2 regions of the Pseudarthrobacter sp. S3 genome follow, and region 2 is predicted to be linked to the other one. Evidence: riboswitches for the same ligand, from Rfam matches in the RefSeq annotation. Region 2 holds a riboswitch; the other holds the start of a gene.

Region 1 (15,263 bases), 130 kb from region 2:
CCGTGAGCGTCGGCGCAGCACAGCTGGCAGCGGCCACCCCGGCCCTGAAGGACGCCGTTGTTCAGGCCTCCGGTGGCGCAGACCAGCTCCATACCGGGGCGGCCACGCTGGCCACCGGCGAGCAGTCTGCGCTGGACGGCACCGGGCACCTCGTCCAGGGAGCCCAAACGCTCGACGCCGGCGCGGGGCAGCTTGAGGCGGGGGCCGCCACCGCAGCTGACGGCTCACGGACGTTGGCCGACGAAATTGCCAAGGGAGCCGGCCAGGTGCCCAACCCGGACGATTCGCAGAAGAGCAGCCTCTCAGCGGTGATTGCTGATCCGGTTGCGGTCAGCAACGTCTCGCAGGCAAAGGCGGACTCCTACGGTGCCGGGCTGGCACCGTTCTTCCTGACGCTCGCCTTGTGGATCGGCATCTTCATGCTGGTCCAGGCGATGCGGCCCATCACCCAGCGGGCCCTGGCGTCGAACGCCCCGGCCTGGAAGATCGCCGTCGGCGGATGGCTTCCGTTCCTGGCCGTTTCGGTGGTGCAGGCGAGCCTGCTGACCCTCGTGGTGGATCTGGCGCTGGGCCTCAACCCCGCTCATCCGGTGCTGATGTGGCTGTTTATGCTGGCCGCGGCCATGGCCTTCAGCGCCATCATCCAAGGCATCGTGGCGCTGCTGGGGTCGCCCGGCAAGCTGGTGGTGCTGATCCTGCTGGTGCTCCAGCTGGTCTCCTCGGGCGGCACGTTCCCTTGGCAGACCACCCCGCAGCCGCTTCACGTGGTTCACGAAATCCTGCCAATGGGCTACGTGGTCACGGGCATGCGGCACCTCATCTACGGCGCGGAGCTGTCCGGGATCGTGCCCACTGTCCTGGGGCTGCTCGGCTACACGTTGTTGGGCGCTGCGATGTCCACCTTTGCGGTCCGGAAGCACAAGTACTGGACGCTCAAAACGCTCAAACCGGAGATCGCGGTATGAGCCAGCCCGTGCCCGGAGCTGGGGTGTCTGATCCTGGTGTCCACGATCCTGTTGACCATGTTCTCGCCGGGCCCGAGCCGGCCCTGCATGGGCCGGCCGAGAAGAAACTCCGCCCGGCCCGGACCAACGCCACCCGGCAGAAGCTCTTCGACGCATCCATGGAGCTGATCGGCCAGCGTGGCGCAGCTGGCGTCACCGTGGATGAGATCGCCGCGGCGGCGGGTGTCTCCAAGGGCACCGTCTACTACAACTTCGGCAGCAAGTCGGACCTGATCGCGCAGCTGCTGCGGCACGGCGTGGACATCCTGAAGGCACGCCTGATCAGCGAGGCCGGGCAGCCCGGCTCCGATCCGCTGGTGTCCATGGAGGCAATGATCGGGCAGGCCATGGATTTTATGGCCGATTACCCATCCTTCGCCCGTTTGTGGATGAGCGAAAACTGGCGGACTCCCAGCGAATGGCGGGACACGTTCGCGGCGCTCCGGGCTGAACTCCTGGCAGTGATCGGCGCGGCCATAGAGAACGTGGCTGCCGTCTATCCGGTGGACGAAACGATCTCGCGGGGCAGCCTGGAAACGGCGATCTTTGGCGCCTGCTTTGTGGTGGGGCTGGACCGGCAGACCTACAACCCCGAACGCACCCGTGACCAAAGCGTTGCAGCAATCATGGCAATCATGCATGGCTATGTCGTGAAGTAGCAGGATGATTGAACACATGCGCCACATGGGTAACAGCGGGAAGTTCGCCGTGATCGCGGCGGTCGCCGCCCTGGGCATGCTGGTGCTCACCGCCATCACCCTGCAAGAAGCCGTGATGGTCACGTTCCTGGGCCTGGTTGCGCTGGCCTACGTGGCGGCCATAGCGGAGGTCCTGGCCCGCGGGCGCCGCTTTGTGCTGATGGCCACCGCTGCGGGTTCCAGCTTCACCATTGCCTTCTCCCTGGCCTTCGTCAGCACCTGGGAATTGGCCTTCGCCGAGCAATCATCGTTCTTCAGCACACCGCTCCCCACCGGGGATCCGGACAACTATTTCTACTGGGGTGCGGCCTCAGCAGTTGCCACCCTCGTGATCCTCTTCCTTGGCACCGTCTGGCCCGCGGGAAGGCGTCCGGGAACTGTGAAACGGAAGCCCTCACCGGCCAAGCGGCGGCGCGCGTCCGGCGCAGGAGGGCCCGCTGGGCGGCGCCCGGCAGCAGGGGGCACCGCCACACGGACCGCGGCCACCCGTGGCGCGGCACCACGGGGTGCGGCCACAGCTCAGCGCGCGTCAGGGCTCCGCGCACCCGCCCGGATGCCTGCCTCGGCAGCCAAGCGGCCGTCGTCGTCCGCTTCCCCGGTCCGCAAGCCGGCACCCAAACCGGGCACCACAACGGGCGCCAAACCGGCACCCCGCCGCTGACTTAGCCGCAGGCCGCGCCGGCCTCGGCCAGCGAGTACCGCCGTCGCCACTCCTCCCAAGAGGAGCAGCCCGCCAGCCAGTTCAGCCGGCGTCGGGACCTCCCCCAGTGCCAGCCAGGCAGCGCTCATGCCCACCACGGGAACCAGCAGGGTAAAAGGCACCACGGCCGACGACGGGTAGCTGGCCAGGAGCCGGTTCCAGATTCCGTACCCCACCAGCGATGCGAAAATGGCTGTGTACAGCGCACTCAGGACCGTGGCCGGCTGGAGGTCTGCCAGGGTGCTGAACACCGCCTCCGGGCCGTCCACCAGCAGCGACAGTCCGGCGAGGGGCAGGGGCACTACTGCTCCGGACCAGACCACCAGCCCCAGCCCGGAGGCGGCCTTGGCCTGCCGAGCAATGACGTTCCCGGCAGCCCAGGACAGCGCGGCTCCCAGGACGATGATGAGCGGCAGCGGCGGGGCCACGGCACTGCGGCCGACGGCTACCACGGTCAGGCCCGCAACGCCGAGAACGACGCCGGCCAGTTGGCTCCGGCTGGGCCGCTCGCGCAGTAACCCGGCAGCCAGAAGCACCGTGAGCAGCACCTGCGCCTGGAGGACCAGGGAGGCCAGCCCTGCCGGCATGCCCAGCGCCATGGCCAGGTAGAGGAGGCCGAACTGGCCCGCGCTCATAAAGGCGCCGACGCCGATGATCGCCTTCCAGCTGACGTCCGGCTTCCTGATGAAGAAAATCCAGGGGAAGACCACGAGGAGGAACCGCAGGGCCACAAACAGCAGCGGCGGAACCTCACCGCCGTTCGCATGAAGGCCGACGTCGATGGCCACGAAGTTCAGGCCCCAAAGGACGGCGACGAGGGCGGCGAGGAGGGAGTGGCGGAGGTTCACGGTCCCACTCTCGCAGAAGGGCAGATGAAGCACCAGCGTTGAATTTTGCCTCACATCATGTACGTTTGCTTCATGATTGAGATCGGCTCGCTCCGGGCATTGGCTGCGATTGAACAACACGGTTCGGTCATAGCGGCCTCGGAGGTAATGGGCTTCAGTCCTTCGGCCGTCTCCCAGCAGATCAAAAAGCTGGAGAAGCAGACCGGGTTCCCCGTCCTGGAGCGCCGCGGCCGCGGCGTGCTGCTGACCGAGCGCGGGCTCACCCTGGCAGCCTACGGCCGGCGCATCCTGTCGGAGCTCGAGGAGCTGGAATCCACCCTCTTGGCGGATCCGACCAAACCCACAGGCCACCTGAAGGTTGTGTCCTTTTCCACCGCCTGCCGGGGCCTGGTGGGGCCGTTGCTGGGACGGCTGGCTTCATCCGGAGCAGACCTGGACATCAGCGTGCTGGCGGAGGACCCGCGGGAAGCGGTAGCGCGGGTGGCCAACGGGGAGGCGGATCTGGGTGTGGTCCACAACTGGAACTCTGTCCCGCTGGTGATACCGGAGCACATGGCGCTCGACTGGCTTGGCGAGGACGTTGCGGACGTCCTGGTGCACCGCGACCATGCGCTGGCCGGACGCAGCGAGGTGCAACCGGCCGACCTCGTCGACGAACGGTGGATCAGCACACCGCACGGTGCCATCTGCAACGAGGCCCTGCTGCGGATCTTCGCTGATCGAGGCCGGGTGCCGAACATCCGGGTCTACGATCCTGACTTTGCAACCCACATCGCCCTGGTGGAGCAGGGGGCCGTGGTTGCGCTGGTCCCCCGCCTCGGCCGGCCCGCGCTGCCAGCGGACGTCGTCGCCCTGCCCCTGGTCAACCCCATGCAGGTCAGGCAGGTGGGCATCGTGTACCGCCGGACCATGGCGGCCAGCCCGGGCGTCCAGCACGTCGCCGGACTGCTGCGCGAGGTCGCCGCGACTCCCGGAGCTGCCGGGCCCCTGCGGTCAGTGGCCTCGCGGGACTTTAAACTTGGTTAGCCGTGCGTCCTGCCCGTCCAGCTCGGCCCAGGGCTTTTCCGTTTCCAGCACCGTGAGCGCGCTGGTGGGGTAGCGTGTGGCGGCATCCATGTAGGCGTCGTGGTTTGAGTCGCGTGCGGCCAGGTGCATGGCGAGGTCCTGGACGCCAGGCATGTGCGAGATGAGCATCAGCGTGGTCACAGTGTCAGGCACATGGTTGACCACGGCGAGCATCCGCAGCGCAGAGGCCGCGTAGAGGCCGTCCTCAAGTTTCGGCGTCGGGGCCTTGTCCCCCAGCTCGGAGCACACCCAGGTGCAGGTCTGGCGGGTGCGGAGCGCGCTGGAACACAGGATGAAATCCGGGAGGATACCGTGCTTGACCAGCCACTTGCCGGCCAGCGGCGCCTCGCGGTGGCCCCGTTCCTCCAGCGGCCGCTCATGATCCGCCACGCCTCCGGGCCAGTCAGCCTTGGAATGCCGCATGATCACCAGGCGTTTGATGTGGTGGTCGCTCATCCCCCAAGCCTAGACCCGCAGGACCCACGGCGCCGCCGTCGAGCAACAGGCGCAGAGGGGTCGTGGCGCCTTTTCGCGGTACTGAAGTAAGGACTAGATCGAGTATTCCGGAGCGGCCCAGACAATCACTTCGGGATGCTCGTAGAAGCGGTAGCCCTGGCCGCGGACGGTGCGGACGGTGTTGGCGAGGCGGCCCAGCTTGGAGCGGAGCCGGCGGATGTGGACGTCGATGGTGCGCTCGTTGGGGACTTCCTCGGCGTTGCGCCACAGGCCCTCAAGCAGCTCATCGCGGCCAACCGTGCGGGTACCGTTTTCCACCAGGTAGTTCAGGAGTTCGAATTCCTTGAAGGTCAGGTTCAGGGACTCGCCGTCAAGGTGGACTTCGCGGCGGGCAAGGTCGATCAGGACGCCGGACGGACGCGGGTCCTGGGGCTGCTGAAGCCGGGCAGTCTCGGTGCGCTTCTGTGCATTCACGGTGGGGTCACCAAAGGTGGACCGGACGACGTCGAGCGCGGAACCGGTGGTGCCGGCCGGGGCCACGGCAACGGCGGCGTAGCTTTCGGCGCCGGTCACGAGTGACTGTGCGTAAGTGCGGATTTCCTGGGCAAGCTTGGCAATGGAGGTGCCGGCAGCCGCTGCGGTTTCCTCGTCGATGCCCATGTAGAGGACAAATCCACGGGCAACGGTGTCGTTGGCGACCGGCCGCACGGCGTTTGGACCAGCGATAAGCGGGGTGGGCGCGGTCAGCGGCGCGGCTTCGGCAGGCTGGACAGCGCGGAGCTGGCCGTAGGAATTTGGATTGTAGCCTTGCGGTGCGTAGCCGGGGGCAGGAAAGCTGGCGCCGGGGGCTGCCGGGACGAATGCCGGCCGGGCGCCGAAGCCCTGGCGGAGGCCGGAGGCCTGGCCCGCCTTGCCTGCGTTACGGACGGAGATATGGACGTATCCGGATGCAACTGACATGAATGCTTACCTCAATGTGAATGGCCGTCATCGCGGCTCGAATGCTGAATTTCCCCGCAATGAGATCTGGGGAGGGCGCCCTACGCTGGGCTTGGGGGCGCTGGGCTTGGGGGCGAATGCCTAGGAACTCCGTGGGGTCTGAAGGTCAGGCGTGCATTCGACAACAGCGCATGTCGGCAGCAGCGGATGTGCTGGACCAATATTCTGCGGCTGCAGGTGCTGTTGAGTTCTTGTTCACAATTCAAAGTGTGCAACGTAACAATGAGAACTTGCAAGTAACAATGGGTGCGTTGTTCCGCATAGTGAGACACAATGCGGATTTGTGTCATGGATCACCATTCTGATATGACGACAAAATAGCGGTTGTTGTCCGTCGAAGGTGTGCAAATAGCCCATTTTTGCGAACAATATTCGTCCATTCGCAGTTTTAAGTCCTTCAAATTCACCGCAGTATGGCTTCCTGAAATTGCTTACTGCCTTTTGCCGCCTGTCCGGCGGAAACGGCTCCAGCCCGTGCATTATCTGCACCCATCTCTGAGCACTCAGCTCGCTAGGCTGGGATTCACAGCGTGCGCACAGGAACCCCATGGCGCGGGCTAACTCAATGATCGGAGAGTTGTCCCATGGCCACTTCGCACTCCATGACCAACAACCTTCCGCGACTGACCCACCCGGACGGCTCCCCCATCCGTGCCCTGGTGGTTGACGATGAACCCAGCCTCTCCGAACTGATGAGCATGGGGCTGCGCATGGCCGGCTGGTCTGTTGCCGTTGCCGCCGATGGCCCCGAGGCCGTGAAGCTCGCCAAGGAGTTCCGCCCGGACGTCCTGGTACTGGACGTGATGCTGCCAGGCTTCGACGGCGTTGAGCTGCTGGGCAGGATCCGCACCTTCGCCCCGGAGGTGCCTGCGCTTTTCCTGACCGCCAAGGACGCCGTCCAGGACAGGATCCTGGGTCTCGCGGCCGGCGGGGACGACTACGTGACCAAGCCGTTCAGCATGGAGGAGGTCCTGCTGCGGCTGCACCGCCTGGTCCAACGGTCCGGCGTTGCGGCGATGGACACAGCCGAACTTGTGGTGGGCGATCTTGTCCTCAACATCGACACCCGCGACGTGACCCGTGCGGGCGATGACCTCCAGCTCACGGCCACCCAGTTCGAACTGCTCCGGTACCTCATGGAGAATCCTAAACGCGTCATCAGCAAGGCCCAGATCCTTGACCGCGTCTGGAATTACGACTTCGGCGGCCAGGCCAACATCGTGGAACTCTACATCTCATATCTGCGAAAGAAAGTGGATGCCGTACATCCGCCCATGATCCACACTGTTCGCGGCGCCGGATACGTCATCAAGCCGGCGGACTAGGCCATGTCCTCACCGCGAGCAACCCCAACACCGGCCCGGAGCTGGCTGAAACCTGACACGTGGCATCTGCGCACGCGACTGATCCTGTTGGCCATGGCACTGCTGGTGGCCATCTGCGGCGCTGTGGGCCTGTTCAGTTACACTTCCATGGACAACTTTCTGACCGGCCAGCTGGATGAACAACTGAGCCAGGCCGCCAAACTCTCGAACGGTCCTGGCCGTCCGGGTTTGGGCGGATTCAACGGCCGGACAGACCCGCTCGACGCCCGCGGGCAGAGCGTGGGAACGCTGAATGCGCGGATTCTGGACGGCCAGATCCCCAGCGGCGGCTTCCTGAACTCGGACACCGCACGCCTGGCGCTCGACCCGGAAGATAAGCAAACCCTGCTGGCGCTGACCCGGACCGGCTTTCCTGTGGACCGTTCGCTGTCCAACGGGGATTACCGGATTGTGGCCGTGGACACCGGCTACGGCGATATCCTGGTCACGGGACTTCCGCTCGCTGCCAAGGAGAGCACGCTGACGTCGCTGGTCTGGACTTTTGTGTTCGTTTCCCTTGGCGGCCTGTCGCTGATCGGGCTGGCAGGAACCGTGCTCATCCGGCGCACCATGAAGCCGTTGGAGCAGCTTTCCGAGGTTGCAACCCGGGTGGCCCGGCTCCCGCTGGATGCGGGCGAGGTGGCACTCGCGGTGCGCGTCCCGCCGTCGAACTCCAACCCCGGAACCGAAGTGGGCAGCGTAGGACACGCCCTCAATCTGATGCTGGATAACGTCGCCAACGCACTCGAGGCGCGGCAGCGGAGCGAGACCAAGGTGCGGCAGTTCGTTGCGGACGCGTCCCACGAACTGCGCACCCCGCTGACCGCCATCCGCGGCTACACGGAGCTGATGCGGATGACCGAGGACTTCACGCCGGACGGCCGGAAATCCCTGGCGCGGGTCCAGAGCCAGTCCGAACGCATGACCACCCTGGTGGAGGACCTGCTCCTGCTGGCCCGGCTCGATGAGGGGCAGCCCCTGAAACTCAGTGAGGTGGACCTCACACAGCTTGTCATCGAAACCGTCAGTGACGAGAAAGTCATAGCCCCGGACCACCGCTGGCGCCTTGAACTGCCTGACGAACCGCTCGCCGTCACCGGTGATGCTTCCCAACTGCGTCAGGTGCTGGTCAACCTGCTCTCGAATGCGCGCAAGCACACGCCGCCCGGGACCACCGTGGTCACCGCCGTTACGAGATCTGCCGATGGCAGCGCAGCGGTGACGGTAACGGACGACGGCGGCGGCATCCCTGCGGAGTTCGTGGACCACATTTTCTCCCGGTTTGCCCGCGCAGACGCGGCCCGCAAGGGCACGGCACCGGCCTCGGGCTCCGGGGCATCGGAGGGCACCAGCGGCCTGGGCCTGTCCATTGTCCAGTCCATCATGGCGGCGCACGGCGGTAGCGTGGCCGTGACATCGCGGGCCGGGCGGACAGAGTTCGCCTTACTCCTCCCAGCCGGTGCGGTGGCGCAACCAGCTGAAGCGCGAGCACAGCAAGGCGACACACCGTCGTCGTGATTCCTGTTACCGAAATGTGACTTAAGCTTCCAGCTCCTGTACCGTCGAACAGGTGCGGATCCCGTTCGGGCCGCATATCCGGATGACGCCAAGCTCTGCCGCTTCCCGGATTCCCGTTTCAGAGGCAGAGGCGGGGGACCCACCGTCCCGGGCACCAAGTGCCCTTTGGGGTTAAGCCAACACGTGATTGTGCCGTGTGGCCGGATGCCCTCATCCGAACCCGACAGCTAACTCCGCAGGTGTGAGAGGCGATCCACCATGTCTGAATTCAAGGTAGAAACACGCCCGCAGGGCGACCCACAGTCCAACCGCCGCCGCAAGCAGACCCGCGTCGGTGCAGCTATGTCCCCACTGTCCAAGGCGGCCCGGATTCCCTCCGTGGGCCAGCGCGTCGCCGTGTTTGCGACGGCGTGCGCCCTCCTGGTGGGCGTCAGCGCCGCAGCACACGCTTCCGAATCCGCGTCGCTTGCAGCCAGCGCGGACCAGTCCGCCGAAGAAGCCAGCGCCCAGTCGAAGCTGAGCTTCGAAGCAGCCCAGATCCAGACCCCGGCCGCCCCGGGAGCTGCACCGGCCGAGATCAACGTCGCGCCCCAGGCTGCCGAACCGGCACCTGCCCCCGCACCTGCCCCGGAGGCCGTCCCGGCGCCGGCTCCCGAGGCCGTCCCGGCGCCGGCTCCCGAGGCCGTCCCGGCGCCGGCTCCCGAGCCTGTCCCGGCACCTGTTGTGGCAGTCAACGACCCCGCAGGAGCCCAGGCCTACGCCGCCGGTCAACTGGAGACCTACGGCTGGTCCGCTGACCAGATGCAGTGCCTGCAGACGCTGTGGACCAAGGAATCCGACTGGACCACCACGGCCACCAACGCCAGCAGCGGCGCGTACGGCATCGTCCAGTCGTTGCCCGCTGAGAAGATGGCGAGCGCTGGCGGGGACTACCTCACCAACTACCGCACGCAGATCAACTGGGGCCTGAACTACATCCAGGAGCGCTACCAGTCACCGTGCGGCGCCCTGAACTTCCACCTGTCGCACAACTGGTACTAGGCCGGCTGAGCGGCGGCGGCGGCCGGCGTCGCTGAGCTGCGCCAGCGGATCACGAAGCTGATCTGCCGGCGTTAAAGGCCGGCGTCAAAGCCGGAAAGAAATGATCTGCCGGCCCGCGGCGTCCGGTTCAACGGAGACTGTCACTGCACCGTAGTCCGGGATGTGGAGCACTCCTGCCGGCAATGCGCCTGTGTTGGGGCCCACGGCCACAGTCCGGATCCCCGCGGCAACACCTGCCGCAATTCCGGCGGGTGCATCCTCGAACACAAGGGCGTCCGCCGGCTGCACGCCCAGCAGCCCGGCTGCCTTCAGGTACCCTTCCGGGTGCGGCTTGCCCCGTGTGACCAGTTCCGCCGTCACGGCCGTGGCTGGCATGGCGAGTCCCGCGGCGTCCATGCGGATGTCTGCAAGGGTCCTGTCCGCTGAGGTCACCAGTGCCACGGCCTCGGCCGGGAGGCTTCGAAGCAGCTCGGCAGCCCCAGGCAACGCGACGATACCGGAAGTCCGCACCCTTTCCACGGCGCCGAGTTCGGCAGTGAGCGCCACAACGTCGGCTCCGGCCGGCGCGAACCGGCGCACCGTATCCGCGGCCTGGATGCCGTGCGAAGTGCGCAGGATTTCGGCGATGTCCAGACCATACTTGGCGGCGAATTCTCCCCATACCTCTTCTACCACTGCCGTGGAGTCCACCAAAGTGCCGTCCATATCGAAAAGGACGGCACGACAGGTCAGTGTTCGTGTGGCGGCAGGTGTTCGTGTGGCGGCAGGTGTTCGTGTGGCGGCAGGTGTGGGGATGTTCATGCTGCCTATTTTGCCTCACACGCCACGGGCTTAGGCGTCACGGCCCGGGATGTACTGCACCGCCCACTTGTTGCCGTCGGGATCCGCAAAGTAGACGAAGTGCCCCCCAGCCCTGCACGTCAATGTCGCTGACCTCCACCCCCTTGCCCTTGAGGTGGTCGTGGGCGGCCTGGATGTCACTGACCACCATCTGCAGGCTTGGCGCCGTGCCTGGAGGGGCGTCATTGAGGCCCTCGCCGAGACAGATGGAGCAGGCGGAACCCGGCGGGGTCAGCTGGACGAAGCGGAGGCCTTCCCTCGGCCACACGTTAACTGCGGCGGCGGGAAAGCGGAAGACCTAAATTCTGGAGCAGCGCATAACTAGCCGGCAATGCCGTACAGGCGGTCGCCGGCGTCGCCGAGCCCCGGAACAATGTAGGACTTCTCGTCGAGCCGTTCGTCGATGGACGCCAGGACGATGGTGACGTTCGCCTCGGCGAGCTCCTCTTCGAGCTTGGCCAGGCCTTCCGGCGCGGCCAGGAGGCAGATACACGTGACGTCTGAGGCGCCGCGCTTGAACAGGAACTTGATGGCTTCGCGCAGGGTTCCGCCGGTGGCAAGCATGGGATCCAGCACAAAGATCTGCCGGTCCGTCAGGTCTTCCGGGAGCCGCTCCGCGTAGGTGATGATGTCCAAAGTTTCCTCGTCGCGGGCCATGCCCAGGAAGCCCACCTCAGCGGTGGGGACCAGTTTGGTCATGCCCTCGAGCATGCCGAGCCCGGCGCGCAGGATGGGAACCACCAGCGGCGTGGGCTTGGTGAAAGCGGTGCCCACGGTGGTGCTGACCGGCGTCTCAATGGTGACCGGCTGGGTGCGGACCTCGCGGGTGGCTTCGTAGGCCAGAAGGGTCACCAACTCTTCCGTCAGCTGCCGGAAGACCGGCGACGGAGTGTTCTTGTCCCGCAGGACGGTGAGTTTATGGGCGACCAGCGGGTGGTCCACAACGAGAGTGCGCATGCGTCAAAACTATCACCCACGCGGGCAGCCTCAGGCCGGGAATCAGCTCGACGGATCATCCCGCAGGACTGGGTGTTCGAACGTCGGCGCCGGGCCCGCGTGCTCGCGTTTCCGCAGCACGTGGAAGAGCCGGTGCGCCAGGATCACGATGCCAACCCAGGCAAGGCCCAGGAACCAGCCGGCCATCACATCCGTGAGCCAGTGGTGGCCCAGGAACACCCTGCTCAGGCCCATGGCGATGATGAAGATCACCCCGGCGGTGATGGCAGTGATGCGCGCCGACAGCATTTCGAACTGCAGGCACATGACGTACACCACGACGCCGATCACCACCGTCGTGTTCAGGGTGTGGCCGCTGGGAAAGGACGGCGAAGTCTCGAAGGGCGGGACCGCTTCGGAGTGGTCCGGGCGGGTACGGCCAACCAAGCGCTTGCCCACAGTGGTAGCCACTGTGGAGACAGCCGCGGCACCGCCCACCAGGATGATCGGACGCCAGGTCCGGCTGAGGAACGTCAGCCAGCCGGTCAGGATGCTGGCCAGGATGGGCATGCCAATGCCCCCGCCGATGTTGGTAAAAGCGGTTACCCCGGCATCCAGTGCCGGGCTCCGCAGGCTCTGGGACAGCTCCAGCGCGGGCAGGTCCAACGACGTCAGTCCCGCGTCGTCCACTACGTTGTCGTAAACCTCAGCACCCAGCAGTGCCAGGATGACCACCAGCACACCACCCACCAGCATGGTGAGCCACAAGGCGGCATACGGCTTGAACCATTGGCCTACACGGCCCCTGAATGTATCGCCGTCCACGCATTCCTCCTGGCGTCAGTGGGTGTCAAGGATGGATATCCTTCGAAACTATCATTGAGCCATGGCCGCTGCAGGAAAAAACCACCTCGAATGGATGGGTCTTGCCCTGGACGAAGCCCGGCGCGCCCTGGCCACCGATGACGTGCCCATCGGCGCAGTGGTGATAGGGCCCGACGGCGCCGTGCTGGGTACCGGACGGAACCAGCGGGAGGAACTGGGAGACCCCACCGCCCACGCCGAGGTGGTAGCCATCCGTCAGGCCGCGGAAAGGTTGCGTGCCTTGTCCAAGCTCGACGGCGGCACCGGGGATGGCTGGCGGCTTGCGGACTGCACACTGGTGGTGACCCTGGAACCGTGCCCCATGTGCGCCGGCGCGGTGGTGCTGGCCCGGATTCCCCGCGTGGTTTTCGGAGCCTGGGACGAGAAGGCCGGAGCGGCGGGCTCCGTGTTCGATGTCCTCCGCGAGCGCCGGCTCAACCATTGGGTTGAGGTGTACGGCGGCGTCCGGGAAGAGGAGTGCGGAACGGTCCTCAGGGACTTTTTCGCTGCGCACCGCAGCCAGCAGTAACGCGGCTTAGCCGGCGGCATCAAGGGCGTCGATCCTGTCTTGGCGCGAGGCTGGTGAGTCTAGGCTGAAGGAGCGGAAGTCGCCCAGTTCCTCCCGGATCTAGGCCTCTACCTCGCCGATGCGCCGGGATACTGCGGGCGTGGCCCCGCCAAACAGCCAATGGGCGATCCGGGATTCCCCCGGATCGTATTGCCACAGTCCGATGATCCGGCCGCGGTCGAAGATGGGGTGGTCCGGCAGATCAGCCTGCAACGCCAACGTGGACCCCAGGACCTGCTTTCCCTTGTCCTGCTCGGCAAACAGATCCCCCGAGTTCCTGCGGAGCAGGACCAACGAGTCAGTGCCGGCCAGCAGCTGAATCTGTTCCTCGGCCGGCGCCTCGAACGACGCAAGCCGTCCGACGTCGTCGGGCAGCACCCATAGCACCTCGCCCTTGGCGGTGGGAATTTCCACCGCCCCGGTGGCGGCCAACGCAGCCTTGGTATGGGCCAGGGTGAACCCGGTGAACCATTGCGACTGCTTGACCGTGGCACCGCCAGTCCAGCCGAGATAGCGCTGCAGCAGGAGGCTGCGGGCGGCGTCGTCGTCCATGGCGGTGCGCGCCAGACCCCACAGTGTGTAGGTGTAGCGCTGCTGATCCAGCCGGCCGTTGGCGGGTACGCGCCGGATCCGGCCGTCCGCTTGGAGGAGGCCCAAGGCCGTGGGCAACGTGGTGGCGGCGCCTTTCTTTTTGCCCTCCTCGCCGAGGTTCCGGACCGAGGCGCCCAGCAGGTCCTTGAGCTGTTTGGGGTCCAGCGGGCTGCCGGACTCGGCCAGGGCGTGGAGGATTTCCTCCTCCAGGAGCGTGATCTCGCCACGCTCAACGCCCATTCTTGCCAGCACACGGAACGGCGCCACGGCGGCGTCCCGGCCGATCTGGAGGCCCCACGCAAAGTCATCCCGACCCAGCACATAGGTGCAGCCGCGGGCGGTGGGCAGCTCATGGATTTTCAGCGCCAGGACGTCGGCATCCGCCTGCGCGCGGCTGGTGCCGGCGCGGGCAAAGAGCGTGAGGTAGGGGTTGGCTCCGCCGACGGAACGGGCCCAGCCGGCCCTGCTATACACGTCGGCGGCGTCCGCGCCCAGCAGTGTGCCATCGAGGCCCTGCTTGTGCCAGGCCCAAGCCCTGAGGAGCTCTGGAGTGAGCACCTGCGGATCCGGGGCATCGTGGCTTACTGCCGGAGGGATCGCCGGTGGGATCAAGACGGTGGCGGAGCTTGGGAGCGTGGTCATGGCTTATTGTCCACCGGCCGTCCCCGTGGCGATAGGCTTCCCTTCGGCAGTCACTGCTTCAGCAGATCCACCGAGGATTTCAAGGACGTTCCGGGCCGTGGAGTCCCAGCCGGGCAGCCGTTCCCGTGCAGCGAGGGCAGCCGCACGCCAGGCAGCGCGGAGACATTCGTCCACCAACCACTGCCGGATCACTGAACCGAGCACGTCCGCGTGGTGGTCTTCAGGTCCATTGCCACGAGGTGCGTCGCCTTCGGATCCGGCGAGTCCGACGGCGGCACCTGGCACCGCATATATCCCGCCATCACGTTCACCACCACGCTCGCCGTCCGGTCTTCCCGCGAGCCTGCCGCCAAGTCTCGCGGCCAGTCCCAACGCGTCCACGGCGCCGGTTCCCTCCCGCACAATGACAGGGATGCCGTGGGCCAGCGCTTCCGTCACCACAAGCCCAAAGGCTTCGGCCCGGGACACAAGAATGCTCAGGTCTGTCCGGTTCCATTCGTCCGCCAGTGCGGTCCCGGCGAGCTGGCCTGTCACGCGCACCCTGTCCTCCATTCCAGAGGAGGCAATGGCCGCCCGGACCTGTGCCGCATAGGCGGGATCGGCGTCGTCGGTTCCGATCAGGGACGCTGTCCAGGCGAGGTCCTGGAGCCTGGCCAGCGCCGCCACAATCAGCAACTGGTCCTTGTTGGGCAGCAGCGCTGCCACCGCAACGATGTGTGGCGGCGCCGAACCCGGCGCCACCGGTGCGGGGTCCGTCCCGGGCAGGGCAACCCGGCTGGCGGGGAGCCGGTGCTTTTCCGACGCCGAGGCGGCGGCGGACGAACTCGTGCAGATCACTCCGGTAGCCGCCCGGAGCGCGCGCCCTTCGCCGTCGGGGTGGCTGGGCGAGGGCATGTGCTGCAGGACCCAGGTGTGTTGTCCGGCAGCCGCGGCATACTCCAGTTCGTCGGGGGCGCCGCACGCAACCAGTCCGTCTACGAGCGTGACCGTTTCCGGAGTGACGTTTGCCTGCCGCGCGTCCACCTTTGGGTCCCAGGCGCCCAGCAGGCCGCCCAGCCGCCGTCGTTCCGTGGCGCTGGCCTCCGGCCAGCAACCCTCCACCGTCAGGGTCTCCACAGGAACGCCCAGC
Region 2 (15,263 bases):
GCAGGGAATCGAAGGTGGCGTCCCGGACGTCCAGCCCGGTCCCGGGAAGGGTGCCGCCGAGCCGCACAGCGCCGGAATCGACGTCGTACAGCCGGGAAAGCAGCTGCGCGATAGTGGACTTTCCGGCACCCGATGAACCCACCAGGGCAACGGTCTGCCCCGGTTCCACGCGGAAACTGATGCCATGGAGCACCTCTTCGCCGCCGCGGGTGTCCAGCGTGGATACTTCCTCGAGCGAGGCCAGTGAGACCTTGTCCGCGGAGGGGTAGGCGAAGCGGACGTCGTCGAACTCCACCGAAACGTGTCCCGGCGGGATGGCCACGGCGTCGGGCTTCTGTTGGATCAGGGGCTTGAGGTCCAGGATCTCGAAGACCCGCTCGAAGCTGACCAGTGCACTCATGATTTCCACGCGGGCGCTGGACAGGGCGGTGAGCGGGGCGTACAGGCGGGTCAGCAGCAGTGCCAGCACCACGACGTCGCCCGCGGCGAGCTGCCCGCCAATGGCCAGCCAGCCCCCCAGCCCGTAGACCAGCGCCAAGGCGAGCGCGGAGACCAGCGTCAGCGCGGTGACGAAGGTGAACTGCAGCATGGCGGTGCGGACGCCGATGTCCCGGACGCGGCCGGCCCGGAGAGCGAACTCGCGGGATTCCTCATCCGGCCGGCCGAAGAGCTTCACCAGCGTGGCGCCCGGAGCGGAGAACCGCTCGGTCATCTGGGTGCCCATGGCTGCGTTGTGGTCTGCGGCCTCACGGCGCAGGTCCGCGAGCCGGGAGCCCATCCGGCGGGCGGGGATGAGGAAGATCGGCAGCAAGATCATGGCGAGCACCGTGACCTGCCAGGAGGTCCCGAGCATCACGATCAGCGTCAGGATCAGGGCCACCACGTTGCTGACCACACCGGAAAGGGTTCCCGCGAAGGCGGATTGGGCGCCGATGACGTCGTTGTTCAGCCGGCTGACCAGGGCCCCGGTGCGGGTACGGGTGAAGAACGCAATGGGCATCTTCTGCACATGGTCAAAGACCCGGGTGCGCAGGTCCACGATCACGCCTTCGCCGATGTTGGAGGACAGCCAGCGGCTGACGAGTCCCACCCCTGCTTCGGCTACGGCCACCACGGCGATCAGCATCGCCAGCCGGATCACTTCGTCGGTACCCGCCTTGGCCACGATGGTGTCAACCACCTGGCCGGCCAGCACGGGCGTGGCGACAGCCAGGAACGCCATCACAATGGACAGCGCCACAAACGCGATCAGTTTTGTCCGGTGGGGGCGGGCGAAACCCAGCACCCGCTTCAGCGTTGCCTTGGAGAAGGGCCGGGAGCCGTTTTTGGCCCGGGAGATGTTGTATAGGGAGTGCCAGGCAACGCCGTCCATGCTCATCGCTGTTGCTCCGTTGCGTCTGCCATCAGTTCAGTTACCGTTCCGTTGTCCACATTCCACCGTACATCCAGCCGCACGTTCTCCAGCAGCCTCCTGTCGTGCGTCACCAGGAGCAGCGCGCCCTCGTAGCTTTCCAGGGCCTCTTCCAGCTGCTCGATGGCGGGCAGGTCCAGGTGGTTGGTGGGTTCATCCAGGACCAGCAGGTTCACTCCCCGTGCCTGCAGCAACGCCAAGGCGGCGCGGGTGCGTTCCCCCGGCGACAGTGAATCCACCGGGCGTGTGGTGTGGTCCGCCTTCAGCCCGAACTTGGCCAGCAGGGTACGGACCTCCGCCGGCGTCAGGTCCGTGAGCACGGCTTCGACGGCGTCGCCAAGATTGAGATGGCCGGCCAGCAGCCCGCGGGCCTGGTCAATTTCGCCGACGGCTACCGAGGCGCCCATGGCCGCGTTGCCGGCGTCGGGCATCTGCACGCCCAGGAGCAGGCGCAGCAGCGTCGACTTGCCGGCTCCGTTGGGGCCGGTGATCCCGATCCGCTCCCCCGCGTTAAGCTGCAGGTTCACCGGGCCCAGCGTGAAGCTTCCCTGCTTCACGACGGCGTCACGCAAGGTGGCCACCACCGCACTGGAGCGCGGCGCCTGGCCGATGGTGAACTGCAGCTGCCATTCCTTCCGCGGCTCCTCCACCACGTCCAGCCGGGCAATCCGGGATTCCATCTGCCGGACCTTCTGTGCCTGCTTTTCCGATGACTCGGTGCTGGCGGCCCGGCGGATCTTGTCATTGTCCGGGCTCTTCTTCATGGCGTTCCGCACGCCCTGGGAGCTCCATTCGCGCTGGGTCCGGGCACGGGAGACCAGGTCTGCCTTGGTGGAGGCGAACTCCTCGAACTTTTCCCTCGCGTGGCGCCGCGCCACGGCGCGCTCCTCGAGGAAGGCATCGTAGCCGCCGTCGTAGACCGCCACGGAATTCTGCGCCAGGTCCAGTTCCACAATGGTGGTGACGCAGCGGGCCAGGAACTCGCGGTCATGGGAGACCAGCACCACACCGCCGCGCAGGCCCTGGACAAAAGCTTCCAGTTTGGCCAGGCCGGCGAGGTCAAGGTCGTTGGTGGGCTCGTCCAGCAGCACAACATCGAAACGGCTGAGCAGGAGCGCGGCGAGTGCCACGCGGGCGGCCTGGCCGCCGGAGAGCCCGGTCATGGGAGCGTGCGCTCCGGTGTCCAGGCCGAGGTCGGCCAGGACGGGCGGGATGCGTTCGTCGAGGTCTGCCGCGCCGGAGGCCATCCAACGGTCAAAGGCCAGCGAGTAGGCGTCATCGGCTCCCGGTGCGCCGGAACCCAAAGCCTCGGCGGTGGACTCCATCTCCACGGTGGCCTGGGCGCAGCCGGTCCGGCGCGCAATGTAACCTGCCACAGTCTCGCCGGCGACGCGCTCGTGTTCCTGGGGCAGCCAGCCCACAAAGGCATCGGCAGGCGCGAGGCTGACGCTACCGGACTGGGGCTGGTCCACGCCGGCCAGCAGTCGCAGCAGGGTGGATTTGCCGGCGCCGTTGGCGCCCACCACGCCCACCACGTCGCCCGGGGCCACCGTGAGGGAAAGTTTGGCGAACAGTGTCCGGTGGTCATGGCCGCCGGAAAGATCTTTGGCAACAAGGGTTGCAGTCATAGGTTGGTCCATCCTCTCCCGCCGCCCGGCCGGAGGAGCCCGCTTAAATCGGCCCGAAACTGCGGTGAATCCGCAATGTGCCGCCCCGAAAAGTGCCGGGGCACTAAAGAGCCCGCTGGTCCGGACTTGGGGGGTGTACGGACCAACGGGCTCGACCATCAAGCATAGTCGAACCAGCACGCCGCAACAAACCGTCTGCGGGATCAGGCTAAAATTGGAAGCGACCATCCGTTCAGTAGAGAGCCGATATGCCCATTCCTGCCAAGGCGTTCCAGCGCTGGCTGCACGGCATCGCCCCCCACACGAGCACGGCAGACGTCTGCCGCGTGTCCGGCATCAAGCGCACAACACTGGCCCAGCAGCTTGTCCGGGGCAAGGTAGCAGAGACAACTGTGGTCAACATCAGCCGCGCGTATAACGTCAACCCCGTGTCTGCGCTGGCGGCGTTCGATGCCTACAGCCTGCTCACGGACCCGCACCCGCCTACAAGGCCAGAACTGGTCAGCCAGATCTCCACCGCGGACCTCCTGCGGGCAGTTTTGGCGCGTTCAGACGCGGACCCGGGCGGCGCGCCGGCGCCTGCCGAGGCTGCCGAGCCGGCCGGTTCGTCGGCGTTGGAGCCGGCCCCGCACGCCACCTCGGTCAAGAACTGGGTGGAGGCCATCGACGACGGCGAACTGCGGCACCGGGTCTCCGTTGCCACCGGAATCGCCCCGCAGAACTATTCGGCGCAACTGACCGCGAACCGGCTGGCGCCGGAACTGGCGGTTGCCACCTCCCTTGCCGCCGGCGTCGGCCCTGCCAGCGGCCTGGTGGCCACCGGGCTGGTCACGGAGGCGGAGGCAGGCTGGCTTCCCGAAGCCCGGCAGTCCGCGCTCGACAGCCTATCCGACGGCGAACTGACCACGCTGGCAGGTGACCGGCTGCAGACACTCGGCCGCGCCCTCCGCCGGCAGGAACATGACCATGAAAAAACCGAAAAGATCTGGGAGAACCTGGGATGATCGAAATCCTGCAGTGGTCCACGCTGACTGTCTGCGGCCTGGCGGCCATCGCGCGCGTTCCCAGTGCCCTGAGGGGGAAGAACAGGACAGTCTTCTACATCTTTGCCCTGATGACGCTCGCCACCCTGCTCAGCATCCGGGCGCCGTACTTTGCCATCGACCAGGCGCTCGGCGGGGTTAACGCGGCCAATCTGCTGCTCCGCTTTGTCATCTTCGCCGCTATTTTCTTCGTGGGTATCCGCGTCACCCGGGGCTTTGGGGCCGACAGCGCTTACCGGCTGCTCACGGGACGGATCGGGATGGCCGTCCTGGGCCTGATCTCCCTCGCTGTGCTTGTACTGTTTCTCATGATGGATACGGCAGGGTCCTCCGCGGGATTAATCGCCATGTCAGGCCAGAATGCCAGGAACGGTCTACTGGTGGAGTACTACGGTGCAGCAGGCCGTGCCTACCCTGCCTACGTTTCACTGGTCCTGCTGCCGGCCATGGTCCAGGCCTGCCGGAGCAACCTTCCGGCCTTGATCCGGGTGGCGGCATTGCTGCTGGTTCTCGGATCGGTTGCCATTGGCGTGAGTCTGTTGTTCCCGGTGTTCCCACCGGCGCTTGACTCAGTGGAGTTTGTCATCAACTACACCGCCGTCCTGTGCTTTGTCATCGGGCTGGCGCTGATCTGGGTAGCCAAGCTGCGGTCCGGGTTGAATGCGCCTGGGAAAAAGACTTCTACCGGAAAGTAACCCTGCGTGCTTTCACAAAATCATTAGACATGGCACAATCATGAATGTGTGAAGTTGGGTGCCGGTTGTTCACGAACGGGGATAGATTCTGGACGCCGGGCCCGTTGAGTCTTTGCATTCTTTGGGGGGATGAGTGGTGGCGGGCCGTTGGGGACCGCCCCCACTCAGCCGTTTAACGGCCAGTCAGCATTTACTGCCCCGCCTGAGTGCTGACTCACCCCAGGGCTGCCCCGCCCGAGTGCGGCGGAACGGTCGGCATCCATGCCGCACCTACCGCGCGAACCTCAACGTCACCAGCTGGAACGGGCGCAGCAAAAGCTCCACCGACTGCTCTGCCGCGGCAGCGTTGACCCCGGGGGCCTCGATGATCCGCTCCAGCAGGTCCGTGGCCTGAACGGCCGTGACCGGGAAGTTCGCCGTGAGCACGCCGGCGGACCGCTGCCCGAGGGACTCGTAGAGGCGTACCACAACGTCGCCCGAACCGTCCTCGGCAAGCTTGACCGCCTCGATGACCAGGGCCGGGTTGTCCACGGCGAACAGCGGCTCCGCGCCGTGCGTGCCCTTGACCAGCCGGGGCACAAGGTTGGTGCGGTACCCCTCCTCCACGGCTTCGGCGATTCCGGCACCAGGGCGGATGGTCACGGTCAGTTCCTGATGGCCGCGGTCCGACGTCGGGTCCGGGAACTTCGGTGCCCGTAACAGGGAGAGACGCACCGAAGTGGTGGTTCCGCCGTCGGAATTCCGCACGCTCCTGGTGACATCGTGTCCGTAGGTGGCAGCATTGGAAATCGCAACACCGTAGCCGGGCTCGGCCACGTGGATCCAGCGGTGCGCGCAGATCTCGAATTTGGCAGCCTCCCACGAGGTGTTGACGTGGGTGGGGCGGAAGACATGACCGAATTGGGTTTCCGAAGCGGAGCGGTCGGCCCTGACGTCCAACGGGAAGCCCAGTTTCAGCAGCTTCTCGCTCTCCTGCCACTCCACGGCCGTGGTGATGGTGAGGGATCCGCTTCCGGCATCCAGCGTGATCCGTTGGGTGACCGGTGACGAGCCGGCAACCCGGTCCACCACCACAACGGCACTGGTTCCGGCATGCTCCAGCCGGATGGCCTGCGCCGCTGTGAGGGCCGTGACGTTGCGGCGGTAGAACTCATCGATGTCCCAGGCGTCCCACTGGTTGGGCGTGTCCCGGTGCAGTTCCAGCAGATTGCCGCGCGCACCTGGAGCGATGGCTTCGCGTCCCGTGGCGTAGTCGGTCAGGGAGGCAAGCAGGCCATCGGCATCCAGGACCGCCCTGATGATGCCGTTGTCCAGCACATGGCCGCCATTCAGCGCGGTTGCCTGGACCGGCCGGCCGGTCGGCGAAAGCTCTGCGGCCGCCAACGCCGGAACCCCGTTGCGCGCGTGCGGTGCGGCGTTGAGCAGGAAGGTCCGCGATCCCCCGCCGAGGAGCACGGCCGCCGCCTTCCCAATGAGGATTTCCAGGCTGGCGCTGATGGCGGCGTAGTTACGTTCCGCGTCCTGGTGGACCCAGGCTATGGAACTGCCGGGCAGGATGTCGTGGAACTGCTGCAGGAGCACCAGCCGCCATAGCCGCTTCAGCTCTGCTGCCGGGTACTCGAACGAACCGGGGTTGCGGACGGCAGCGGTGGAGCACCAGAGTTCGGCCTCGCGGAGCAGGTGTTCGCTGCGCCGGTTGCCCCGCTTGGTCTGGGCCTGGCTGGTGTACGTGCCGCGGTGAAGCTCCAGGTACATCTCCCCCACCCAGACGGGCAGGGAGGAGTACTCTTCCTCCGCCTGGGTGAAGAAACTCTCGGCGGACCCCACCCTGACTTTGGGCGAGCCTTCGAGGTTCGCGGTGCGGCTGGCGGCCGCCAGCATTTCGCGCGTAGGCCCGCCGCCGCCGTCGCCGTAGCCGAACGGGACAAGCGAGCTGTTGCCGTGCCCGTGGTCGCGGAAGTTCCGCTCGGCGTGCGCCAGTTCGCGTCCACTGAGCTCGGCGTTGTAGGTGTCTACGGGCGGGAAGTGCGTGAACAGCCGGGTGCCGTCGATGCCTTCCCAGTTGAAGGTGTGGTGCGGCATGCGGTTGACCTGGTTCCACGAGATCTTCTGCGTCAGGAACCAGCGGCTGCCCGCCGACTTGACGATCTGAGGCAGTGCCGCGGAATAGCCGAAGGAATCCGGGAGCCAGGCTTCGCGGCATTCGAGGCCGAACTCGTCGAGGAAGAAGTTCTTGCCCTCAATGAATTGCCGTGCCATGGCCTCGCCGCCGGGCATGTTGGTGTCCGACTCGACCCACATGCCGCCCACCGGGACGAACTGACCGGCCTTGACCTTTTCCCGGATCCGGCTGAAAAGCTCAGGGTAGAACTCCTTCATCCAGGCCAGCTGCTGGGCTGACGAGCAGGAGAACACAAAGCCCGGATCCTCATCCATCAGCGCCACCACGTTGGAGAACGTCCGGGCACATTTGCGGATAGTTTCACGCACCGGCCAGAGCCAGGCGGAGTCGATGTGGGCGTGGCCCGTAGCCACCAATTGATGGGCGGACGCATAGGCGGGCCTGGACAGGACTTCCGCCAGGGTTGCCCGCCCGGCTCCGGCGGTGCCCGGGACGTCGTCGGGATCCATCTGGTCCATCATGCGCTCCAGCGCACGGAGGATCTCATGGCGCCGCGGCTGCTCGGTGGAGAGTTCGTGCATGAGCCCGGCGAGGGTCCCGATGTCCTGCTGTAGTTCCCAGACCGTCTGGTTGAGTTCGGCGATGGCGATCCTGCCCAGCCGGTACTGCGGCGCCGTGCCTGATGTTGCCTTATCCCCGTAGGGTGTGGCGGCGAAGGTCCAACCTTGCGCCATGTCCGGGTTGGCGGCCGCCTCAACGTAGAAGTCAACGGACATGCCGCTGCCCAGGAGTTTCAGGGGAATGTACTGGTTCCGGGGCGAAATCGCCTTGATGATGGAGCCATCCGGGCGCCAGGCGATGCCCTCGCACTGGAATCCGGGGGCTTCGTTGATGAAGCCAAGGTCCACCACGATTTCCACCGCGGTGTCCGGTCCGGTGCCCCACGCCTCCGGGACGTCGCCCTGGAGGCGCAGCCACTTGGTGCCCCACGGCTTGCCCCAGGCGGCACCGTGCTCCTGCGGCTCGAAGTGATTCCGCAGTGCATCCAACACGGGCACCGGTTCGCCGGGGGCGTCCCAGCTGCTCAGGTTGAGCGGAACGGTGCGCGCGTAAACGGCGGGATTGATCCGCTCGCGGACAAACCGGTCCAAGCGGACTTCGGTGATCCGGCGGTCGTCATGCAATGTAAACCCTCTTAGGTGCTTGAACTGGAGTATTCGAGTCCGGACCAAAAGCTTCCAATCGATGGATAAAATCTACCGGCTAGTAGCTCAATAGCCAAGCACCACGGTAAATCTCCGCCGAAGGGGCCGGCACCGCTGTTATCCGGGCGCGTTCGCGCCTAATTCGTCCGCGGCCTTCCCGGGAACCGGCTCCGGAACCTGCGCAGGAACGTGCGTGGCGGACAGCGTAATCCTGCCCTGCCCGGCGTAGACATTCAGGCTCGTGCCCCGGCTGAATCCTGCCAGGGTCATGCCGCTGGCCTCCGCCAGCTCCACAGCAAGACTCGACGGCGCACTCACTGCCGCCAGTACGGGAATGCCCGCCAACGCTGCCTTCTGGACGAGTTCAAACGATGCGCGGCCCGAGACCTGCAGGACCAGCCCGGTCAGCGGAAGCAACCGCTCCCGCAGAGCCCAGCCCACCACCTTGTCCACGGCGTTGTGGCGCCCCACATCCTCGCGGAGGCACAAGAGCTGCACGCCGCCGTCGTCCGTTATGCGGAAGAGGCCCGCGGCGTGCACTCCGCCGGTAACGTCAAAAACGTCCTGGGCTTCGCGGAGCCGTCCTGGCAGTGAAGCCAGCACGTGGGCGGGCACGGTCAATGGATCCGCCGCGGGGCTGAAATGGGAGGACTTGCGCACTGCCTCGATCGAGTCCGTGCCGCAGATACCGCAGGAACTTGAGGTGAAGACGTTCCGTCCTTTCGCGGGGAGTTCGACGTCGGGCCGCAGCTGGGCTTCCACCACGTTGAACGTCTGGACGCCGTCTTCGTCCTCGCCGGCGCAGAACCGCAGCGATACCAGCTGCTCGGGAGCCCAGATAATCCCCTCGGACACCAGGAAGCCGGCCACCAGGTCAAAGTCGTCCCCGGGCGTCCGCATGGTCACCGAGAATGACAGCGGACCGAGCCGGATTTCCAGCGGCTCTTCGACGGCGAGGACGTCCTCGCGGTGGCGGACCGGGAACTCGAGGGCATTGGGCGAGCCATCCAAAACATACTTGTGCACCTTGCGGCGCTGCGTCACTCGCCCCATCAGCGAACCGCCAGACTGTCTTGAAGGGCCCCGTGGACTTTCCGGACCTGCCGGCTGGCGCTGTTCATAGGTCCATCATTGCACCACTGGCCGAACTGTGGCGTACGGGATTCCGCAGGACGTCGCCTAGCCAAGCAGGGCACTCCAGTCCACCGGACCGGCGGGCTTCGCAGTGTCCTTGCCAGCTGCCCGGGTGGCTGGTTTCGCGCCGGACCTACTCTTGGTCTTGCTGCCCGGCTGATCGGGCGTGGGCACCGGCGGTCCCCACGGCAAGGCAAACGCCGGGACGGGTTCGCCCAGCTGCACCCCATGCGGCGGAACAACCATCACCCCGTGCGCCGACGCCAGTCCGCGCATCATCCCGGGACCGGTGTGTTTGGCCGGTGACGCCATCCCGTACAAAAGCCGGAACGGCATCAGCCTGGTCCGCCCCGGCTCAGCCTCGATGGTGGTCCCGCACGGGACCTCCTGCACCGGCGGCATGGCGCCGTGGCCCAGCGCGGCCAGCAGCGGTTCGCCCACCGTGGACAGTGCCATCATGGCGGCCAGCGGGTTTCCGGGGAGCCCCAGGACAAAGCGCCCATCGGGGAGTTCGGCCAGGACAGCCGGATGCCCGGGGCGCATGGCGATGCCGTCGATAACCAGCCGCCCGCCCAGTTCCGCAACAGCGCGGCGGAGGTGATCGGTGTCCGAGACGCCCGTACCGCCGGTGGTGATCACGACGTCGGCCGGCAGCGCGGAGGGGTCGGGAACCTCGGGTGGGAGGTCCGCCAGACCGCCCAGCCACTCAGCGTAAGAGTCGCCGATCCGTTCCTGGCCGCCGTCGATGCCGCCAAGCATTTCCACAACGCCAGCGAGCTGCGGACCGAAGGTGTCGCGGACCTGCCCTGGGACCGGCAGCCCCTGGGCTACAACTTCGGAGCCGGTCAGCAGGAGCTTAACCACCGGCTTGCCCCGGACCAGCAGGTCATCGTGCCCGGCCAGGGCCGCGACCGCCAGATGGGCCGGGTTCAGCGTTACGCCGGCCTTGACCAGCACTTCTCCCGCGGCGGCTTCCTCGCCGGCCTTCCTGATGTGCTGGCCGTTCCCGGGCTCGCCGGGACGTGCAGCGCCGCCGGTCATCAGCAGCGGCAGGCCGTCGTCGTCCATAACGAGCACTGCACTTTCGCTGCGCAGGACGGATTTAGCCCCGGGCGGGATCAGCCCGCCGGTGACGATGGGGCTGGCCTGGTGGGGTGCCAGCCGCTGGCCGGTCTCCGCCACGATCCACGGACCGCTGCCGTTGACGGCCCAGCCGTCCATCGCAGATGACGCGTAGTGCGGCATGTCGTGCAACGCCGTAATGTCGCCGGCCAGGACCCTGCCCAGCGCCTGGCCCACGGGAACCCGGCCCGGCGGAATCGGGGTGGCGATATCAAAAGCGGCCTTGCGCGCCTCCTCCCAGGTGTGGGCAAGGTGCTTTGCCGGGGCTGCCTGCTGCTGGGGATTTTCGGATACGTCGCCGGGGGCGGCGGTCACTGAACGGAAGTCATTCGACGGGGGTCCTGGCAGATTCGGCATCATAGTCAGCAGCGAGGGTGCGGGCACGGTCCATGGCGGCGGTCATGGCGGCAGCGTTCGTAGCCTGTCCCGATCCAGCAGCCAGGCCGGCGGCGAATCCGGCAATAAAGGTGGTGAGAGGGGCGGCCGGGCGGACCACTGAGTGTGCCGCCACACCGGCCAGCGACAGAATGGTGTTGACATCGATCTGGACGTCCTCCAGTTCATACGCCTGGAGCAAGGACCTGCACCACTCTTCCAGCGTCTCTTCCTGGCTTTTCACGCGCTGCCTCCCAAATTGTCTGCGGCAGTGTTGCCCCGGAGCCCGCTTAGGGGATCCGAACCGGCCACACCAAGTGCGGCGGCATCGTCCCAGGTGTCCACATCGGCCGTGGAGCCGGCCGGAACGGCGACATGCTGCACGTCCAGACTAGCAAGGAGTGCCCGCACCGACCCATTAATTAATCGTCCTGCGGTTTCCAGTTGGATGACAGATCGTTGTAGCGCGGCTGTGCTATAAAAGCCAACCAGTGGCTGGCTGCGGCCATCCTCCGAGACGGCCAACACGCCGTCCGGTTCCCGGCCCGGGTGCTGACCCTCGGAGCTTTCCGCACCGGGGCCTCGTGCACGCAACGCAGCCTTCAGTACCGCCACCGCCTGCCCCACGTTGGGCATGTCGCAGGCCAGCACCAGCGTCAGCGCGGGGCGGCTGCCGTCCGCAGCAGCCAGGGCCGCCAGCCCGGCCGCAATGGCAGCCGCTGGACCGCTAAACGGCGGTTCCTCGCGGCAGCGCAGAAACCCGGCCGGTACTTTCCAGCCAGGCACTTCCCCAGTGTCCGGACCAACTACGACGGCGGCCCGGGCTCCCCCGGCAGCGGCCACGGAGCGGCGCAACAGGGAGTCGCCGTCGTACGTCAGGCTCTGTTTGGGCACACCACCGAGCCGCGACGAACGGCCGCCGGCGAGGATGACGGCATCGAAGTCGAGGGGGTCAGCGTCCACCCACCCAGCTTAACGGTGCGGGGGCTGGAATACTGTGCGGGGCTGGCACTAGCGGCCGGAATTCAGGCGGCCCGTTCCGGCAACAGGAACGGGTCCCAGGCCGGCGTGGGCTTCTCAAGTTCCTTGATCTGCCAGATAGTGCCATGAGGCGGTTCCGGGACAAACCTGAGCTTCCAGCCCATTTCAGCCGGAGTGTGGTCGCCTTTGGTGTTGTTGCAGCGAAGGCAGGCAGCCACCAGGTTTTCCCAGGAGTCGGCGCCGCCACGTGATTTCGGTTGCACATGGTCAATGGTGTGGGCACCTTTACCGCAGTACGCGCACCGGTGACCGTCCCGCCGCAGGACTCCGCGGCGGCTGACCGCAGTGCCCTGGTTGTATCTCGGGCGGATGTAGCGGTTCAGGAGAATCACGGACGGGCGGCCCAGAATCTCCTGGGGCCCCACCACAGGGTCATCGCCTTCGGCAATAACGCTGGCCTTGCCCGTGAGCACAAGCACCAGCGCCCGGCGGAAGGTGACTACCGCCAGCGGTTCATATCCAGCATTCAGAACGAGAGTGCGCATGCACGTACCTCTTCGTGGCCGCACCCGTCAGGGGCACGAGGGCCGGCTGCCCCCGGCATATCCGGGCTATGGATCGACACCACAAGAGTAAACAAAGAATCCCGGGATCAACTAATTTCGGACGCAGCAGCAGTCACGTGTCGGATCGGGACACGCGTCCGGGTCGCTGCAGCAGCCCTGCCAACAACAAAGGACCCCAGCCGTGAGGCAGGGGTCCTTTGAAGATCGACTTTGGTGCTAGCGCACGCGGATGTAGACCGGTCCTGAACCAACGTTGGCGCTGAACACAACAGTCTGGTTGCCGTTGTAGCCGCCGTGCACGGCTTGTCCGTTACCGGCGTAGACGGCAATGTGGGCAACGCCGGCGCCGCCATCTGCGTAGTACAACAGATCGCCGGGCTGGGCCTCGGCTGCACTAACGGTCGCGCCCAGAGACAGGTAGCCGGCGGGCCAGCCGTGGTAGTTGATACCCACGGCGGCCAGGGCGTTGGTCACCAGCATGGTGCAGTCCTGCGTCACACCCAGCTGGGCGTACGCAGCAGAGAGGATAGCAGCACCCTTGCCGCTGGCAGCTACCGGGGCCGAGGGAGCAGCCGGCGTTGCCGACGCGACCTTGATGGTTGCCGCGGGCTTCGCCGGAGCCGGAGCTTCAATAACCGGCGCGGGAGCCTCAACAGGAGCCGGCGTGGTGGTCACGGCTGGCTTCTCGTACGAGATGGCAATGGTGGAGGCAGCCGAAATGATGGCAGGCGCGGAAACCCCAACTTCGAGGTTCGAAGCGGAAGCAGCTTCACGCTGGACTCCGGAGTCTGCCGCGTTCGCAGCGATACCACTGGTCAGGACAAGACCGGAGGCAGCAGCGATAACCGCAGCTTGGCGGCCCATGCCGCCGGCGTTGTCGCCGACAGCTTTGGCAATGACAGCCAGCGAGTTGGTCTTGGTGACCTCGGCGCGGTGCCGTGCAACAGTTGCACGTGTAGTCATTAATTTCTCTCTTTCGTTTTCCTCAGGACCGCGTGGGCAGCCCAAGGGCTTTGGACGCGCCGGCATCTTGGGGGTACGCCGGCACGCCCCGAACGGGGATTTAGCGAAAAGTTTCCGGCGAAGAATCCATTCCGTCAGCGCAGGGCTGCAGGAACTGCCGGATGGCGGGAACTACGGGGCCAGCGTGAAGAACGCGGACGAGCCCGTGGATGCCACGGAGTGGAGCAGGGTGCCCTGTGACGGGTTAAGTGCGCTGATCATCATGCCGTTGCCGACGTAAATGCCAACGTGGGCGCCGCCATTCTGCATGACCAGGTCACCGGGAGCTGGTGTGGCGGTGGGCCGCATGGCTGTCCAGGCATTGGTGCGGGGAATGCTGATGCCGGCCTGGGCGTAGACCCACTGCGTGAAGCCTGAGCAGTCCCAGCCGTTGGGAGTGGTGCCGCCCCAGACGTAGGGGTGGCCGATACCGGTGTAGGCAATTGCTGCCAGACCCGAAGCGGCGGCGGAGGAGACAGTGTCAGCGAGCTTGGAGGCGTCGGCGAGCTTGGAGGCCGCGACCTCGGTTGCCGCAGCACCCTGAGCCCCGGTTTCGGAGGCCGTGGACTGCGCACGGACCGTCTCAACCTTCGGTGCCGGCGTGGTCTTGATCACGGGGCGCTCGAAGGAAACGGTAGCCGTGGGCGCCGCAGTTACGGCAAGTGCCGTCTGCGCGGAACCGGACTCGGTAGAGGCGGAAACACCGGCGGTGGTATCCGCGGCGTTGGCCGGAAGTCCCATGCTCAGGATCAGACCTGATGCAGCTGCGATAACAGCAGCCTGGCGACCTACGGTCCCGGCGTTGGCACTGACCGCCTTGGACACGGATCCCAAGGGGTTGGTGCGAACCAGTAGTGCGCGGTGGCGCGCAGAATTATGGCGTGAAGACACGAAGGTAGCCTCTCCCAATGCCTGCGAGGTGAGCTGTCGGATTCGGATGGGAGTCACCCGGCCACGCTGCTTCACAGTGGAAGCTTTGCGACTTAACCCCAAGGCCTTCAGATTCGAAGACCAAAATTGGTTCCCCCGCCCCTGCCAGACGATGTCATGCGAACGGACCTTGAGCGGTGGCAGAGCTAGGCAATCCACTCAAGAACGTCAACTTCGGAAAAGTTGACGCGCTTTAGACGTTACAGGAGTTCAGCGCCAATGTCACATTCAGGTCACGGCAGGTCGCGGCGATTCGAGAGTTTGCCATCATTTGATTCAGAGCCAGCCGCTGGGGTCAACGACTTCGCCGTTTACCTGGACCTCGAAGTGGAGGTGGCAGCCCGTGGAGGCGCCCGTGGTGCCGCTGAGGGCAACCACATCGCCGCGGCTGACCGTCTGGCCCATCTTGACGTTGGCGGAGGAGAGGTGGTTGTACGTGGTTTCAAGGCCGTTGCCGTGATCCACCACCACGCGGTTGCCGCCACCGTACTGGTGCCAGCCAACGAAGGTCACGGTGCCGCTGGCAGCAGCCAGGACAGAGGTTCCGCACTGCGCTGCGAAGTCCTGGCCACGGTGGAAGTCGCCGGAGCCGCCGGTGATGGGGCTGACCCGGAATCCGAAGGGAGAGACTGTAGCCAGCTGGGCCAGCGGCGGGCCGAGGCTTCCGGCAGAGGCGGCGCGGGTAATGGATCCCGCGGACTGGGCGCTCAGCAGCTGCTTCAGTTTGCCGTCGGGATCACCTTGGGTTACCACGGACGAGCGGCTGAAATCTATTTGGGCGGCGGCTTCGGCAGTGACTTCAGGCTGCGGAGCCGCGGAAACGGCCGACGCGGCCTGGCCGGGTGAAGGAGTTGCCATCACGGGGCCGGTCACAGGAACCGTCACGGTGAGAGCCAGGCCTGTTGCCGCCAGGGCGATGCCGGCCTTCTGGCCCAGGCCACTGGCAGCGGCGAAGTCCGTCATCTGCCGGAAGGGTCCCCGGCGGCGGCGGGCTTCCCGCTGTGGGTCGCGGGGCCTCTCCGCGGTGAAATCCTCGGCCACTCTCGGCG

What was found. Region 2 has a riboswitch for cyclic di-AMP ahead of ACQCSV_RS04760 (C40 family peptidase). Riboswitches for the same ligand answer to the same signal wherever they lie in the genome.
Region 1: it holds a riboswitch for cyclic di-AMP, as region 2 does, so the genes downstream of both, ACQCSV_RS04175 (hypothetical protein) here and ACQCSV_RS04760 (C40 family peptidase) in region 2, are expected to answer to the same signal.

Annotation. Positions count from the first base shown of each region.
Region 1 is NZ_CP189583.1:838,626-853,888, reverse strand. Features, by position in the region: gene ACQCSV_RS04215 (YhgE/Pip family protein) at 1-965, shown strand, start outside; gene ACQCSV_RS04210 (TetR/AcrR family transcriptional regulator) at 1,049-1,663, shown strand; gene ACQCSV_RS04205 (EamA family transporter) at 2,222-3,250, opposite strand; gene ACQCSV_RS04200 (LysR family transcriptional regulator) at 3,323-4,276, shown strand; gene ACQCSV_RS04195 (histidine phosphatase family protein) at 4,244-4,771, opposite strand; gene ACQCSV_RS04190 (winged helix-turn-helix domain-containing protein) at 4,865-5,731, opposite strand; gene ACQCSV_RS04185 (response regulator transcription factor) at 6,355-7,095, shown strand; gene ACQCSV_RS04180 (HAMP domain-containing sensor histidine kinase) at 7,099-8,652, shown strand; cyclic di-AMP (ydaO/yuaA leader) riboswitch at 8,753-8,905, shown strand; gene ACQCSV_RS04175 (hypothetical protein) at 8,911-9,693, shown strand; gene ACQCSV_RS04170 (HAD-IA family hydrolase) at 9,778-10,494, opposite strand; partial or broken gene ACQCSV_RS04165 (VOC family protein) at 10,525-10,795, opposite strand; gene upp (uracil phosphoribosyltransferase) at 10,855-11,490, opposite strand; gene ACQCSV_RS04155 (phosphatase PAP2 family protein) at 11,533-12,225, opposite strand; gene tadA (tRNA adenosine(34) deaminase TadA) at 12,356-12,862, shown strand; gene ACQCSV_RS04145 (DNA glycosylase AlkZ-like family protein) at 12,962-14,134, opposite strand; gene ACQCSV_RS04140 (glycosyltransferase) at 14,138-15,263, opposite strand, start outside.
Region 2 is NZ_CP189583.1:973,122-988,384, reverse strand. Features, by position in the region: gene ACQCSV_RS04815 (ABC transporter ATP-binding protein) at 1-1,378, opposite strand, end outside; gene ACQCSV_RS04810 (ABC-F family ATP-binding cassette domain-containing protein) at 1,375-3,039, opposite strand; gene ACQCSV_RS04805 (hypothetical protein) at 3,288-4,043, shown strand; gene ACQCSV_RS04800 (hypothetical protein) at 4,040-4,777, shown strand; gene ACQCSV_RS04795 (glycoside hydrolase family 38 C-terminal domain-containing protein) at 5,048-8,083, opposite strand; gene fdhD (formate dehydrogenase accessory sulfurtransferase FdhD) at 8,222-9,157, opposite strand; gene ACQCSV_RS04785 (molybdopterin molybdotransferase MoeA) at 9,284-10,675, opposite strand; gene ACQCSV_RS04780 (DUF6457 domain-containing protein) at 10,686-10,979, opposite strand; gene mobA (molybdenum cofactor guanylyltransferase) at 10,976-11,698, opposite strand; gene ACQCSV_RS04770 (HNH endonuclease) at 11,761-12,261, opposite strand; gene ACQCSV_RS04765 (NlpC/P60 family protein) at 12,499-13,245, opposite strand; gene ACQCSV_RS04760 (C40 family peptidase) at 13,417-14,109, opposite strand; cyclic di-AMP (ydaO/yuaA leader) riboswitch at 14,180-14,342, opposite strand; gene ACQCSV_RS04755 (M23 family metallopeptidase) at 14,491-15,263, opposite strand, start outside.